3 regions of the Mesorhizobium sp. B2-3-2 genome follow, and region 2 is predicted to be linked to each of the others. Evidence: riboswitches for the same ligand, from Rfam matches in the RefSeq annotation. Region 2 holds a riboswitch; each other region holds the start of a gene.
The links. Region 2 has a riboswitch for cobalamin ahead of bluB (5,6-dimethylbenzimidazole synthase). Riboswitches for the same ligand answer to the same signal wherever they lie in the genome.

Region 1: it holds a riboswitch for cobalamin, as region 2 does, so the genes downstream of both, FJ964_RS10835 (aromatic ring-hydroxylating dioxygenase subunit alpha) here and bluB (5,6-dimethylbenzimidazole synthase) in region 2, are expected to answer to the same signal.
Region 3: it holds a riboswitch for cobalamin, as region 2 does, so the genes downstream of both, FJ964_RS27875 (CbtB domain-containing protein) here and bluB (5,6-dimethylbenzimidazole synthase) in region 2, are expected to answer to the same signal.

The regions. Positions count from the first base shown of each region.
Region 1 covers NZ_VFWA01000003.1:455,039-458,257, forward strand. The annotation lists gene FJ964_RS10820 (DUF680 domain-containing protein) at 20-226, opposite strand; gene FJ964_RS10825 (DUF680 domain-containing protein) at 296-502, opposite strand; gene FJ964_RS10830 (DUF680 domain-containing protein) at 573-770, opposite strand; cobalamin riboswitch at 1,251-1,453, shown strand; gene FJ964_RS10835 (aromatic ring-hydroxylating dioxygenase subunit alpha) at 1,584-2,831, shown strand; gene FJ964_RS10840 (hybrid-cluster NAD(P)-dependent oxidoreductase) at 2,851-3,219, shown strand, end outside.
Region 2 covers NZ_VFWA01000005.1:133,377-136,595, forward strand. The annotation lists gene FJ964_RS14765 (DUF2277 domain-containing protein) at 1-107, opposite strand, end outside; gene FJ964_RS14770 (exodeoxyribonuclease VII small subunit) at 204-455, opposite strand; gene FJ964_RS14775 (histone deacetylase family protein) at 459-1,385, opposite strand; cobalamin riboswitch at 1,507-1,687, shown strand; gene bluB (5,6-dimethylbenzimidazole synthase) at 1,736-2,488, shown strand; gene FJ964_RS14785 (TetR/AcrR family transcriptional regulator) at 2,574-3,179, opposite strand.
Region 3 covers NZ_VFWA01000019.1:93,290-96,508, reverse strand. The annotation lists gene cobO (cob(I)yrinic acid a,c-diamide adenosyltransferase) at 1-82, opposite strand, end outside; gene cobU (bifunctional adenosylcobinamide kinase/adenosylcobinamide-phosphate guanylyltransferase) at 84-599, opposite strand; gene FJ964_RS27880 (CbtA family protein) at 592-1,395, opposite strand; gene FJ964_RS27875 (CbtB domain-containing protein) at 1,411-1,590, opposite strand; cobalamin riboswitch at 1,626-1,824, opposite strand; gene FJ964_RS27870 (aromatic ring-hydroxylating dioxygenase subunit alpha) at 1,959-3,128, shown strand; gene FJ964_RS27865 (MFS transporter) at 3,132-3,219, opposite strand, start outside.

The sequences.
Region 1 (3,219 bases), on a different contig from region 2:
GCTGCTGAAGGATCGGCTGTTAGTTGTTGCCGAAGAGGTTACGATCGGCACCCTGAACAGGGGCCTGAGCAGCCGGAGTCGACGTCCTGGTCGAAGCGGTGTACGAGCTGTCGGTCGACGTGGCCGCGGGCTGATTGGCGCCATTGGAGCCATAATTGTCGCTGCCGGCGAAAGCGCCGCCCGAAACAGCCAGAACGGCGGCGGCAGCAAGGATGATCTTCTTCATTTCAAGTCTCCTGAATTTTCGAATTTCGCCAGGACGGCGGAAGGCCCGCCGTCAACTGGAGATCGGCTGTTAGTTGTTGCCGAAGAGGTTGCGGTCGGCACCCTGAACAGGCGCCTGGGTAGACGGCGCGGACTTCTGGACCGAAGCCGTGTGCGCGTTGTCGACCGAGGTGACGGCAGGCTGGTTGGCGCCATTGGAGCCATAGTTGTCGCTGCTGGCGAAAGCACTGCCCGAAACGGCCAGAACGGCGGCGGCAGCAAGAACGATCTTCTTCATTTCAAGTCTCCTGAATTCTCAAATTTCGCCAGGACGGCGGAAAAGCCCGCCGTCAACTGGAGATCGGCTATTAGTTGTTGCCGAAGAGGTTGCGATCGGCGCCCTGGACAGGCGTCTGGGCAGCCGGTTCCGACTTCTTGGTCGAAGCGGTGTACGGGCTGTCGACGGCGGTGGCCGCAGGGGCATTCGAACCATAGTGGTCGCTACCAGCGAAGGCGCTGCCGGAAACAGCCAGAAGGGCGGCGGCAGTGAGAATGATCTTTTTCATTTTTGATACTCCAGTATTTTTCCCGTCCGTCTAGCGGCGTGTCTTGGGAGGAAATCGCGTCGTTCGGACAGCCCCGATGTGGGAAAGCCATACCGCCATTTCCAATCACGAAGTTTTTCCGCGTGGACCAAGTTTCCACCACTTGAAATTGTGCCAGGGCCTTCTACATTCGTTTTTTTCCGTTTACTATCAGATAGTTAGGTAAACTGATCGTGCGATCACCAACTGTGTCGAAGGCGCAGTGTTCACACCGTCCTGCACGCATCGTCAACAGAAACGAACCGTTCGGTTCGATTTTAGAGGGCGCTAATAGTCACTTTTCGAAACCGTTAACCTTTTTTGGCTCCGCCACGAGTTGAATTCCGAGGCGGCGAGCCGAGCCTTTCTGCCCCTTCAACGACGGCCGCACCGTTTCCAATGCGTGTCGCGCGGCATTGATGCGATGTCGTTTTCATGCCGACGACAAGTCGGCGATCATGGTTAGATCCTGCCATCTCGGGTGCCGCCACGTGACGACGAGGCGGAGAATTGGGAAGCCGGTCAGAATCCGGCGCTGCCCCCGCAACGGTGGTGGAGTTCAGGTCGCGACGGGAGACCACTGGGCAAAGGCCTGGGAAGGTGTCGCGACAGTCCGCAAGGACAGCTCCAGAGCCCGGAAACCAGCCTGAGATGTTGGACTCGACTGATCGCGGCGGGCGGTCAAGAGGCGGATGGTGCATGTCCGGCGCAAGCCGGCGCGCGGCTTGATCCTTCCTCTCTCCCCTCCGTTCAGTCCTTCAATGCGAGGACAGGACTTCAATGCGAGGACAGGACATGGATGCGCGCAACGACATGCTGAAACGGCTGCAAGGCCGCAGGGACGGCTTCTCACTCGAGCAGCCCTTCTATACCGACGCCGAATACTTCAAGCTCGATATGGAGCTGATCTGGTACCGCGACTGGCTGTTCATCGGTCATGATTGCGAACTGCCCAGGCCCGGCAGCTTCATCACCGTGCAGATCGGCGACTATCCTGTGGTGCTGGTGCGCGACCAGAAGGGCAACATCAACGCCTTCCACAATTCTTGCCGCCATCGCGGCAGCCGCGTCTGCAACACCGACAAGGGCACGGCGGCGAAGCTCGTCTGCCCCTACCATCAGTGGACCTACGAACTGGACGGCAGGCTGCTGTTCGCCAGGCAGATGGCCGAGGGTTTCGACAAGAGCCAGTTCGGCCTGAAGCCGGTCGCCTGCGAAAGCGTCGGCGGCTACATCTTCATTTGCCTCGCCGACGAGCCGGCGGATTTCGTGCCGATGCGGACGATGATCGAACCCTATTTGCTGCCGCATCGGCTGCGCGAAGCAAAGGTCGCCTTCGAGAGCACCATCGTCGAGAAGGGCAATTGGAAGCTGGTCTGGGAAAACAACCGCGAATGCTATCATTGCGCCGGCAACCATCCGGAGCTCTGCAAGACCTTTCCTGAGGCGCCGACCGTGACCGGCGTGCAAGGCGCCGACAGCGACCCGGAGATGCTGGCTCACTGGGCCAAATGCGAGGCCGCCGGCCTGCCGAGCAGATTCCGCATCGACCCGGCCGGGCAATACCGTGCCACCCGCGCGCCGCTGCTGCGCGATGCCGTCAGTTACACGATGACGGGAAAACGCGCGGTCAAGAAGAACCTGTCCGACAGCGTTGCCACCGACCGCATCGGCTCGTTGCTGCTCTATCACTATCCTACGACCTGGAACCACATCCTCGGCGACCACGCCGTCACCTTCCGGGTGCTGCCGATCAGCGCCACCGAGACCGCGGTGACGACCAAATGGCTGGTTCACAAGGACGCGGTCGAGGGTGTCGACTACGATCTCGCCGAGCTCACCCATGTCTGGACCGAGACCAACGACCAAGACCGCCGCATCGTCGAGGAAAACGCCTTCGGCATCCTGTCGCCGGCCTATGAACCCGGCCCCTATTCCGAACTGCACGAAGGCGGCGTCATCCAGTTCGTGGACTGGTACGCGCGTTTCATCGGTCCGCGCCTCGCCGAAGGCGGCCGGCCGGCCCTGCGCAGCGTTGCTTGAGAGGTGAGGGATGAATGCGATGACGGATCTCGGCCTCTATCGCCATCTCGATCAGATGACGCCCTGGAACGACAGGCTCCAGGTGCTGGAAGTGATCGGCGTGAGCGATGAGGCGCCTGATGTAAAGACCTTCACCTTCCGCTCCGATAACCAGACCTGGTTCCGCTACAAGCCGGGCCAGTTCGTGACGCTGGAACTGCCGATAGCGGATGGGCCGCTGATGCGCACCTACACGCTGTCGTCTTCGCCCTCGCGGCCGTTCTCGATCGCGGTGACGGTGAAGGCGCAGGCCGGCAGCACCGGCACGCGCTGGATGTTCGACCATTTGAGGCCCGGTTCGCACGTCAAGGCCTATGGGCCGGCCGGAGACTTTTCGCTGCACAGCCAC
Region 2 (3,219 bases):
CGCGTCGTTCCGCTCAGCTTGCGGACGAACTGAAGGGCAGCATCGCGCACCTCGTCATCGGTTGCCGGCGGATCAAAATTGAACAGGGTCTTGATGTTTCTGCACATCGCTTCCGTATCTCCTCTTGTCCTGAAGCCGTTTCAATCGGGATGCGTTCTATCCTCAATCATGATCGTGTCAAAAACCGGCAACGGCCGCGTGCCTCAATCCGCGTCCAGCGGCTCCGTCCCGACCGGCTTGCCGTCGCGGGACAGCCTGATCTTCTCCACCTTGTCCTCGGCTGCCTTGAGCAAGCGGTCGCAATGCACCTTCAGCGCCTCGCCGCGCTCGTAGATCCTGATCGACTGGTCGAGCGGCACATCGCCACGCTCCAGATCATCGACGATCTTCTCCAGCGCGTCGAGAGCCTGTTCGAAGCTCATAGCCTTGACGTCTTCGTTGGTTTCACCAGCCATCATTCATCCTTTCATCAGTCGCCCGACATGGGCGGCGACCGAAAATGCCAATCCCTGCAGATCGTAGCCGCCCTCGAGCAGGCTGACGAGCCGGTTGCCGCTGTGGCGCGCCGCGCGCTGCATGAGCTGGCCGGTCGCCCAGTCGAAATCATCCTCGGTCAGGTTGATCTCGGCCAGCGGGTCGCGATGATGCGCGTCGAAACCGGCCGAAATGATGATCAGGTCGGGTGCAAAATTGTCGAGCGAGGGCAGCACGCGCGACAGGAAGGCATCGCGGAACGCGTCGCTGCCGGTTTGCGGCGCAAGCGGCGCGTTGACGATGTTGCCCGCGCCGGTTTCGTTCTTTGCTCCGGTGCCGGGGTAGAGCGGCATCTGGTGGGTCGAGCAGTAAAGCACGGACGGATCGTCCCAGAAAATATCCTGCGTGCCGTTGCCGTGATGCACGTCCCAGTCGACGATGGCGACACGTTCGATATCGTGTTTGCGCTGTGCATAACGTGCGGCGATGGCCGCCGTGTTGAACAGGCAGAAGCCCATCGCCGTCGCTTTCTCCGCATGATGGCCGGGTGGCCGGGCGGCGACGAAAACGTTGTCTGCCCTGCCGGCAAAGACGTCGTCGACGGCGGCGTTGGCGGCGCCGATCGCGGTGATCGCCGCTTGCCAGCTCTTCGGGCTGGCCGTTGTGTCGGCATCGATGCGGGCGATGCCCGTCTCGGGAATGGCGGCGCGTACCCGCTCGACGAAATCCTCGGGATGCGCGTAGAGAATGGTGGCCTCGTCGCCTTCCGGCGCCTCGAGGCGGTCGAGCGCGGCAAAAGCCTCCTCGTCGAGCACGCGCTCGATGGCGCGCAAGCGGTCCGGCCGCTCCGGATGGCCGGGTGGCGTGATGTGCTCGAGGAAGATCGGATGGGTGTAGAGACGAGTGGCCATGCTCCCTATCTAGTGCCCCGGAGCGGCGATAGCCATGCGTTGCGGCCTGATGGCTGGGGAAAATCGCGCCTGCGTCCATTCGCGTCGCCGCGGGGATTGGCGGCGCGGAGGCTTCGTCGTAAAGTCCCGGCCGCTGCCTGGTGCCCGCTGCGAGCGGGAGAATCGGGAACACGGTTTGATCCCGTGGCGTGCCCAACGCTGTAAGGGGGACCGCGCCGGTAAATGCCACTGTCGATGACGGGAAGGCGCCGGACGCGGGTTGATCCCGAGCCAGAAGACCGGCCTGGCAGGCATCGTCATCCGCATGGTCAGGCGGACGGCAGTTGATTGCAATCGCAAGGGGACAAGCGATGCCGGACGATATGACCATCCCCGTGGGTGACGGATTCGACCAGATGGCGCGCGATGCGGTCTACCGCGCCATGTTCACGCGGCGCGATGTCCGCAGCTATTTTACATCAGAGGCCGTCGATGACGAGGCGCTGGCACGGCTGCTGCTTGCCGCCCATCACGCGCCATCGGTCGGCTTCATGCAGCCATGGAATTTCATCGTCATTCGTGGCACCGCACGACGGGAACAGGTGCGCGACCTGTTCCTGGCGGCGCGCGAGCAGGAATTGCCCGCCATCGAAGAAGAGCGGCGGGCGCTCTACCGCAAGCTCAAGCTGGAAGGCATCTGCGAAAGCGCGCTCAATATCTGCATCACCTGCGACCGCCGACGCTCACAGGGTTCGCCGCTGGGACGCTGGCACAATCCCGAGATGGATCTCTACAGCACGGTCTGCGCGGTGCAGAATTTCTGGCTGGCGGCACGCGCCGAAGGCGTCGGCGTCGGCTGGGTCAGCATTATCGAGGCGCGGGCGTTGAAAGATCTTCTGTCGATTCCCGAGCATGTGACGCCGGTGGCCTATCTCTGTGTCGGCCGCGTCTCCGAATTCGCGCCGAAACCGGACCTCGAAACACATGGCTGGGGTCGACGGCTGCCGCTGCCCGAGCTGATCATGAGCGAGACGTTTTGCGGACAGGGCGAAGTGCCGCTCAAGTCAACGATCGCCCGCCTCAAGGTGGCAACATGCGAAAAATCTGGCAAACCCTTGATTTGATTGCCGCTACGGCATGCTCAGCGCTGCCGGCGGCCTGCGCCTTGTCCTGAGCATCTGAACCTGGAAGCACCTCGGCTATCCGCCTTCAGGCGGCTGTGGCACCCTTCCTCAACAATCCTTCGAGCAGTTGCTTGAATGCCGCCACCACGGTCTTTGATGTCGCTTCCGGGTCGTTCGAATTGGCGATCCGCTGCGCCGCCTGACTGCTCGCCCCGTTGATCAGCCGTGCCGCGGTCTCGGGGTCGACGCCCGAGACGACCACCCCGTCGCCCTGCAGCGTCGTCAGGTGATCGGTCATCGACGCGACGCAGGCATTGGCGTTCGGCCATTGCGCGGGATCCCCCAGCACGGCCGGACCGTCCCGGAACATGATTCGCTGGATTTCCGGCTCCAGCGCCATTTCGATGTAGCTCGTGCATTCGTCGACGAAGCTTTGCCAGCGGGTCGGTGCTTTCGCTGCAACCTCATTCACCCGTGCCGCCATCTCGGCGTCGATCTCGGCGATGACCGCCTGCAAGAGCCCCTTCTTGTCGCCGAAATGATGATAAAGCGCACCGCGCGTCAGTCCTGCCGATGCGGTGAAATCGTCCATCGACGCTTCGGCATAGCCGATCGTTCCGAACGCATGCCGGGCCGCGGCAATCAATTTGGCGCGCGTTTCGGCGATCATTTCCTTGCGGGGCTTGTGCATCTCTTCTGGCCTTATCCACATACGTTCCGTATGCCAATTG
Region 3 (3,219 bases), on a different contig from region 2:
CCACCTCGGCATCCTGCACCGCCTTGCGCTTGGCCATCTTGGCGCGGTGGCGCTCTTCGTTCTTTTCGTCGATATCGGTCATCTCATTTCACCTTGAGCGGCAGCCCCGCCACCATCAGCAGCACAGTATCGGCGACTGCGGCGACCTGCTGGTTGAGCCGGCCTGCGGCATCGCGAAAGCGGCGCGCCAGTGCATTGTCCGGCACGATGCCTTGGCCGACCTCGTTTGAGACCACGAACCATGGCCCGCGCGCCCGCGACAGCACGTCCGCCAGCCGCCGGCATTCCAGCTCGAGGTCATGTTCGGCCAGCATATGGTTGGTCAGCCACAGCGTCAGGCAGTCGACCAGAACCGGCTGATTATCAGGCAACGCCTCCAGCGCGCCGGCGAGATCGACCGGCGCGTCGATGGTCGTCCAGCCTTCGCCGCGCCGCGAGCGGTGCAGCGCGATGCGTTCGCGCATCTCCTCATCATAAGCTTGCGCGGTGGCGATATAGGCCCATGGCGAGGGCAGCGCCGTCATGAGCGTTTCGGCATGCGCGCTTTTGCCGGAGCGCGCACCGCCGATAATGAAGGTCAGCTTACCGCGATCACGCAAAGCTGTCGCGCAGGCTGGTCGCGGTGCCGGTGAAGCGTCCGCGCACCACGCCGACGACGGCGCCGAGCACCACCCAGAACACCAGATTGGTCACCGTCACCGCCACCACGAACTGGTGATGCAGCCCCTCCGGGATCGCCGTCTCGTAGCTGTCGGGCTGCGGCGCGCCGACAATATGCGGCGCCACCATCAAGGCCACGGCGAGGATCGCCAGCGGCAGCGACTTGCGGAAGGCGATCAGGCCAAGGCCGGTCGCCGTTGCCGCCACCGTTGCCCACCACCAGATCTGGCGTTGGGTGAGGTCGGCCGCGGGCATGGCCGGCAGTTCCGGCGGCAGGCCAAGGCCCGGCGCCAGCGTGAACACGGCAAAGCCAGCCAGGCCCCAGAACACGCCCTGGCGCCAGTTGCCGATGCCGCCGGCGAATTCGGAGACCGCGACCAGGATCAGCGCGAAGCCGATGCCGGTGACGATATTGGCAAGCACGCTGAAAGCGAAACGTTCGAAACCGTCGGCCGGCGCCCAGCCTTCGTCTTCCGCCGCCGGAGCGGCTGCTTCCGCAGGCGCGGGCGCGGCCGTGCTCATGGCATTTCCCGCCGGGGCGGCGGAGCTCATGGCGTTGGTGTCCGTTGCAGCCGGCGCGGCATGGTCGTGGTGATGGCCGCCGCCGGCCTGTTCGTAGACTTCCGCCTTCAGGATCAGCGGCACGGTGGCATAGGCCTGCATGCAGGCGAGAACGACGCCGGCCACGAGCCCTGCGATCGCCGCGATGAACACGACGTTGCGAAACAGGTTCATGATGTCAGATCCCTATCAGTGGCAGGGAAACGCCATCGAATGACGATAGTCGTGCGCGGCATTGTGGACCGCATCGATATGCGAGAAGCCGACGAAGCCCATCACGAAAAGGCCCAGGAATCCAGCGAGAGCGAGCTGCATCAAGCGGGACTGCGAGGAAACGGAGGCGCCGAGCGAGACGGAAGCGGTATTCATGTCTTGTCCTTTCGCCCTCCACCCGAGGGCATCGAAGTCAGTTTCCTGTCGCCGGCAGGTCTCCTGGCTCGCGGATCAGCGCCCTTCCCCACCTTCCCGAAGAAAAAATCTTCAGTGGCATATGGAGAGGACTACCGCACACAGTTGCGGGGGCAGCCACGGCATTGGGCAGAAAATCTGCCCGCACCGCATTCCCTCTTGGCTCCAATCGGAACCGACGACGAGTGTGACTATAGGGAAAATCGCAGCATCCGGCAAACCAAATTCCGACGACGACAAGCGCTTTAGCGCCGTCCGGCCGCCTGCTCCGCTGCAATTGACAATTTCCGTGGCCGGGTGTCGGCTGCCATCCTCACAGGAGGCCAGCCATGCAGCCCGTCCAGAGCCAGCACGCCCCCTATAACGGCCTCACCCGGGCCGAGCCGACATTGCCGTCCTCGGCCTATTGGGATGCAGCTGCCTACCAGCGCGACCTCGACGCCATCTGGTACAGGAACTGGCTGCTCGTCTGCCGTGAAGCTGATCTCGCCCAACCGCTGGCTTTCCGCACCTTCCGTGTCGGCACTCAGGAGATCGTCGTGCTGCGCGACGACACCGGCGAACTGCGCGCCTTCCACAACACCTGCCGGCATCGCGGCTCGCAGCTTTGCCAGGAAAGTGCTGGCCGGTTGAAGGCGCGGCTGATCACCTGCCCCTATCACGCATGGTCCTATTCGCTGCGCGGCGATCTCGTACGCGTGCCGTCGAAAATGCTGCCCGACGGTTTCGACAAGGCGGACCATCCGCTCTATCGCGTCGCGCTGTCGGTCTGGCGCGGCTTCGTCTTCGTCAATCTCGCGGAAGATGCCGCCGGCTCGGCGCACTCATCCTTCGACCCGGCCTCCGGCGATCTCGGCAACTGGCCGCTGGAATCGCTGGCATCAGGCCATGTGCTGCGCAAGGTAATGAACTGCAACTGGAAGATATTCTGGGAAAACTTCAACGAATGCCTGCACTGCCCGGGCGTCCACAAGGACCTGTCGCGACTGGTGCCGATCTATGGCCGCGGCCTGATGGGCCGGCACGACGATCCCGAATGGGTCCGCCACGCTGACAATGACGCGCCGGAGTTTTCCGGCGGGCTGCGGGCGGGTGCCGAAACATGGTCGCGTGACGGTCAGGCTCATGGGCCGGTCTTTTCGGGCCTGACACCGGCCGAGCGCGCCGCCGGCCAGACCTATGCCACCAGCCTGCCCTCGATGTTCATCGTCGGCCACGTCGACTATGTAAGGTCCGTTCGGCTGGTGCCGCTTGGCCCCGAACAGACCGAGTTGACCGCCGAATGGCTGTTCGCGCCCGACGCGCTCGCCGCCACCGACATCGACAATATCGTCGGTTTCGGCACCCAGGTGCTGGAGGAGGATGCCGCGATCTGCGAGGTCAACCAGAAAGGGCTGCGCTCTATGCGCCACAAGGCCGGCGTGCTGATGCCGGAGGAATACGACCTTCACCGCTTCCACGACTGGGTACGCGAACGGCACGCTGCGCTTGTGCCGTAAGCTTCACAGCGACTTCGGCAGATAACGCCAGTTGACATAGCCGCAGACCGCCGCAAGCAGGCCGAGCGTGACGAAAACCGAGCCGAGGCCG